DNA from 2 places in the Pelomonas lactea genome. Region 2 is predicted to be linked to the other one. Evidence: predicted binding sites of a transcription regulator. Region 2 holds the regulator's gene; the other holds the start of a gene.

Region 1 (2,865 bases), on a different contig from region 2:
AACTGGCCGCCGCCGAGGTGCCCGTTGCCGCGCCGTGGCTGCTGGACGGCGACACCACGCTGTTCCATCACCAGGGCCAGCGCCTGGCCGTCACGCCGCGCCAGGGCGGTCGCGGGCCGGAGCTGGAGGACCCCGAGGTGCTGCGCTGGATAGGCCGGCTGCTGGCGCGGCTGCACGGCGTGGGCCGCCAGCGGCCGTTCGCCGCGCGGCTGTCCTGGGCCAGCGCCGCGCCGGCCCAGGCAGCGCGGGACTGGCTGATGCACAACGACGCGATCCCGCCCGAGATCGCCCCCAGCTGGGACGACGCCGCGCGCCGCTGCATCGACGCCATCCAGGCCGCCTTCGACAGCCTGCCCGACCTGCCGCTGACGCGGCTGCACGGCGACTGCCACCCCGGCAACATCCTGTGGACGCCCGACCGCGGGCCGCATTTCGTCGACCTGGACGACGCCGTCATGGGCCCGGTCATGCAGGACCTGTGGATGCTGCTGCCGGGCGAGCCCGATGCCGCCCGCCAGCTGCTCAACGCCGTGCTGGACGGCTACGAGCAGATCGCCGAGTTCGACGACCGCGAGCTGCGCCTCATCGAGCCGCTGCGCACGATGCGCATGATCCACCACAGCGCCTGGCTGGCGCGCCGCTGGGGCGACCCGGCCTTCCCGCTGGCCTTCCCGTGGTTCGGCTCGCCCAACTACTGGCTGGACCAGGTCGCCAAGCTGCGCGAGCAGCTGGAGGCCATGCGCCCCAAGGACGCGCCGCCCACCCTCACGCGGGACGAGGACGCCGTGGACTTTGACGGCGACGGGTTCGCCTGACGCCTGAGCCCTAACGCCAGCTCGCCGGCGTCTCGTTGGTCGCCACCGTCACATCGGCGCGGCTGGCATCCAGCGGCCGGATCTCCAGGGTCAGCCCGAACTGCAGGCAGGGGTTCTCGGCCGCGATGGCCGCCGCCTGCGCCAGCGACTCGGCGACGATGAACCAGTAGCCGCCCACCCACTCCTTGGTCTCGGCAAACGGGCCGTCGGTGATGAGCCCGCCCCTGGCGACGATGCGGCAGCCCGGCTCCAGCCGGCTGCCGGGCTTGAGCCGCCCCTGCGCCAGGCCCTGCTCGTACCAGACGTAGAAGGCGTCGATGGCCGCCTGCACGGCCTGCGGGCTGGCGTCTTCGTTCCACTGGCCACGGGACAGCACCAGGTAGTCGTTCATCGGCATCGGCAAATCTCCGGGAGTTGGGGGCGGGCAGCACACGGCACCCGAGGCAGGAATGCTAGCGGGCGACCAAGGTCGATAGTCGGAAAATACTGGATATACATACAGTATTGTGGTCTCATCCAGGCTCCGCTTTCTTCCCCGTCGCCTTTGGTTTCGTCCGCCCGGCCATGCTGTCCGCCCTATCTTCCGCCCCCGCCGCCCTGCCCGTGCCGGGCCTTCCGCCGCAGAAGGCCTCGCTGGACGCGCCCCTGGACGCCCGCCTGGCAGGCCGGCTGTGGCGCGGCAGCAGCCTGGGCGCCAGCGCCGCGCCCACGCTACCCAGCGGCTTTGCGGCGCTGGACGCCGAGCTGCCCGGCGGCGGCTGGCCGCTGCAGGCCATCACCGAGCTGCTGACGCCGCAGTCGGGTGTGCTGGAGTGGCGGCTGCTGGCGCCGGCGCTGCAGCGCTGGTGGGCCGCCCAGGCGCTGCCGGCCGCTGCCCCGGGCCGCCGGGCACGCGCCGCCGCGCCGGCGCTGCGCTCGCTGCTGCTCATCAACCCGCCACACACGCCGCACCTGCCGGGGCTGCGGGCGCTGGGGCTGCCGCAGGCCGCGCTGATCTGGGTGACTGCCACCGCGCCCGCCCAGCAGCTGTGGGCCGCCGAACAGGCCATCAAGTCGCGCGTGGCCGTGCTGGCCTGGCTGCCCGAGGCACGGCCGGAGCAGATCCGCCGGCTGCAGGTCAGCGCGTTGAGCTCGGACGCGCCCGCCTTCCTCGTGCGGCCGGAGCGCGCGGGCCAGCAGTCCTCGGCCGCGCCGCTGCGCCTGGTGGTGCAACCGGGCGACGGCTGGGCGCTGAACGTGCACCTGCTCAAGCGCCGCGGGCCGGCGCACGAGGGCTGGCTGGAGCTGCCCGCCGTGCCGGGCGCCGTCGAACCCCTGCTGACGGCGGCCAAGCGCAAGCCCCAGCCGGCACCGGGCCCGGCGCCCTCGCCCGCGCCGGCATCTCCTCCTCTGGAGCGCGCCGATGCGCTGGCTCGCACTGTGCTGCACGCCTGATGCAGCGGCGGATGACGCCCTCGCCTGGCTGGCGCTGAGCTTCACGCCCCGCGTTGCCCGGCTGGAGGAGGCGGTGGTGGCCGAGGTGTCGGGCAGCCTGCGGCTGTTCCGCGGCGCGCGCGCGCTGCGGTTGCGGCTGCAGGCAGACGCGGTGCGGGCCGGCCTGGCGCTGGGCGCGATGGCCTGGGCCCCCACCGCGCTGGCGGCGCTGGCGCTGGCGCGCTGCCCCGGCGCGCCGCGGCAGGGCCCGCTCGCGGCCCGGCTGGATGCGCTGCCGCTGGCCGCCCTCACGGCCGCGCACGCCCACCACGCGATGCTGGCGCGACTGGGCTGCACGCGGCTGGGCGAGCTGCGCCGGCTGCCCCGCGCCGCGCTGGCCAGGCGCTTCGGCCCGGCGCTGCTGACGGCGCTGGACCAGGCCTACGGCGACCTGCCCGAAGTGCATGACTGGCTGACGCTGCCCGACCGCTTCGACGCCCGGCTGGAGCTGCCGTGGCGTGTCGAGCACGCGCCCGTGCTGCTGAGCTTTGCCGAGACGCTGCTGCGCCAGCTCTGCACGTTTCTCGCTGCGCGCCACGCCGGCGTGCGCACGCTGCGCCTGGCCTGGCAGCACGAC
Region 2 (2,865 bases):
AACATGCTGCCCCGGGGCACGCACGAGTACGCACGCTTCCTGAAGCCGTCGGAACTCGCGCAGTTCTGCCGCGACGCTGGCCTGGAACTGCAGTCCAGCCGGGGCCTGACGTACAACCCGCTGACGCAGCGCTACAGCCTGGGCAGCGACACCGACGTCAACTACCTGATCGCCTGCCGGCGCCCGCTGTGAAGCGGCTGGCACCGCGCTGGGCGCATCTGCGTGCGGTGCTTTTCGACCTCGACGGCACGCTGATCGACAGCGCGGCCGACCTCGCCCGCGCGGCCAACACCATGCGCGTCGAGCGCGGGTTGGCGCCGTTGCCGCTGGCGCAGTACCGGCCTCATGGCGGCTCGGGCGCGCGCGGCATGCTGGGCCAGGCCTTCGCCGTGGCGCCCGGGCAGCCGGGCTATGACGCCCTCAAGCGCGAGTTCCTCGATCGCTACGAGGGCCTGATGTACGACAGCACGCAGCCGTTTCCCGGCATCGTGGCGGAGCTGGCCGCACTTGCGGAGGCGGGCCTGGCGTGGGGCATCGTGACGAACAAGGCCGAGCGCTTCGCGCTGCCGCTGACGGCCGCGCTGCGGCTGGGCGCGGCGGTCGTCGTTGGAGGCGACACCACCGGCCATGCCAAGCCGCACCCGGCGCCGTTGCTGGAGGCTGCGCGCCGCCTGGACGTGGCGCCGCAGGCCTGCCTGTACGTCGGCGACGACGAGCGTGACGTGATGGCCGGCCGCGCGGCCGGCATGGCCACCGCGGTGGCGGCCTGGGGCTACCTCGGTCCGCAGGCCCGCTACGCTGACTGGCACGCGGATCTGGAACTGAATGTGCCAGGTGACCTCTTGAAGCGGCTCGGTCTGGCCTAAACTACGCGGTCCTGGGGCCGACCTGGTTTCGACGTGGGTGCGGATCCGGAGTAGGGCATGCCGAGCACCAGTCCGCTCGTAAAACCACTGGAAACAAAGTAACTGCAAACGACTCTACGTTCGCACTCGCCGCTTAATTGCGGATGAGCTTCTCAACGGCAGGCCGATGGGCCGGGCTGAGTTCCGCGAGGGGCAAGGCTGAGAAGTCACTCACATCGGCTGGCGTCTGACCGGGTCACTCGGTGGGGCGTGAGATCAAGTGACTGGCGGGAAAGCTAGCGTGCCACTGCGCGAGTTGACCGTGAGATTCAAATCAGCCGGCTAAGCATGTAGATCTGCCCGGTGATGGCTTGCGGACGGGGGTTCAATTCCCCCCGGCTCCACCATCCAAAACAAAAGGCCTGTGTCGGTGACACGGGCCTTTTTCATTTCCATCGAGCCGGCGTCAATTGAACCCTTGTCCACGAATCAGCCCGACGGCCAGGCCCTCGATGCTGAAATGCTCGTCCTCGCTGACGACGATGGGCTGGAAATCGGCGTTCTCGGGCAGGAGTTCGATGCCACCGGGCCCGCGCTTGAAGCGCTTCACGGTCACTTCCTCGCCGACGCGGGCGACGACGATCTGGCCGTTGCGGGCCTCCTTGGCGGACTGCACCGCGAGCAGGTCGCCGTCGAGGATGCCGATGTCCTTCATGCTCATGCCCTTGACCTTGAGCAGGTAGTCGGGCTTCTTGGCGAACAGGCCAGGCTCGACGGTGTAGGTCTGCTCGACATGCTCCTGCGCCAGGATGGGCGCGCCGGCAGCGACGCGGCCGATCAGCGGCAGCGTGAGCTGCGCCAGACTGGGGATGGGCAGGCTGAACTGGCGGGCGCGGTTGACGGCGCTGAGCGTGTCGGACTTGAGCCGGATGCCGCGGGACGTGCCGCCGACCAGCTCCAGCATGCCTTTGCGGGCGAGCGCCTGCAGATGCTCCTCGGCGGCGTTGGCGGACTTGAAGCCCAGCTCGGCGGCGATCTCGGCGCGCGTGGGCGGGGAGCCGGTGCTCTCGATCGCGTGGCGGACCAGGTCGAAGATCTGCTGCTGGCGGGCGGTAAGCTTGGGTTGGTCTTGCACGGGCGGCCTTTTTGTTGGGCTGGTTGTGTATCCAGTATCTGTATTTTTATCCAGGAATCGAAAATTGCAAACCCTTGAGCCCTTGATCGTCATTCTCGGCACGGGCGGCACGATTGCCGGCACCGCGCAGAGCGCCGCGGATGGCGTGGGCTACACGGCAGCGCAGCTGCGTGTGGAGGACTTGCTGGCCGCCGTGCCGACGCTGGCCGGGCGGCGCTTGGAGGCGCACCAGGTGGCGCAGCTGGACAGCAAGGACATGGATGTGGCGACGTGGCAGGCGCTGGCCGCCGCGGTGCAGGCGCAGCTGGAGCGGCCCGAGGTCGGCGGCATCGTCATCACCCACGGCACGGACACGCTGGAGGAAACCGCTTACCTGCTGCACCGCGTGGTGGCGCCGGCCAAACCCGTGGTGCTGACGGCGGCGATGCGGCCGGCGACGGCGCTGGTACCCGATGGGCCGCAGAACCTGGCGGATGCCGTGCAGGTGGCGGCCACGCCGGGCGCAGCGGGCGTCGTCGTGGCGTTCGCGGGGCGGGTGCACGACGCGCTGCAGGTGCGCAAGACGCACAGCTACCGCGTCGATGCGTTCGAGTCGACGGACGGCGCGCTGGTGGCGCGGGTGGAGGAGGGCGCCGTGCGCGTGCTGGGCTGCTGGCCCACGGGCGAGGCGTTGGGCCTGGCACGCATCGCTGCGCCGGCGGCGGACTGGCCGCGCGTGGACATCGTGCTGAACCACGCCGGCGCGGACGGCTGCGTCGTGCGGGCGCTGCTGGCGGCGGGCGTGGACGGCATCGTGGCCGCCGGCACCGGCAACGGCACGCTGGCGCGGCCGCTGGAGATGGCGCTGCGCGACGCGCAGGCCGCCGGCGTGCGCGTGCTGCGCAG

What was found. The regulator LexA, encoded in region 2, represses DNA repair genes until DNA is damaged. The targets are predictions, from matches to a motif close to ACTGTATNNNNATACAGT.
Region 1: imuA (translesion DNA synthesis-associated protein ImuA) is a predicted target of LexA. The motif match lies at 1,301-1,318, and genes of this name have one in related genera.

What each region holds. Positions count from the first base shown of each region.
Region 1 is NZ_JBIGHX010000007.1:161,761-164,625, forward strand. Features, by position in the region: gene ACG04Q_RS18905 (serine/threonine protein kinase) at 1-815, shown strand, start outside; gene ACG04Q_RS18910 (YciI family protein) at 826-1,212, opposite strand; gene imuA (translesion DNA synthesis-associated protein ImuA) at 1,380-2,249, shown strand; gene ACG04Q_RS18920 (DNA polymerase Y subunit UmuC family protein) at 2,218-2,865, shown strand, end outside.
Region 2 is NZ_JBIGHX010000002.1:331,136-334,000, forward strand. Features, by position in the region: gene ubiG (bifunctional 2-polyprenyl-6-hydroxyphenol methylase/3-demethylubiquinol 3-O-methyltransferase UbiG) at 1-192, shown strand, start outside; gene ACG04Q_RS05835 (HAD-IA family hydrolase) at 198-866, shown strand; RNA gene ssrA (transfer-messenger RNA) at 880-1,252, shown strand; gene lexA (transcriptional repressor LexA) at 1,312-1,980, opposite strand; gene ACG04Q_RS05850 (asparaginase) at 2,063-2,865, shown strand, end outside.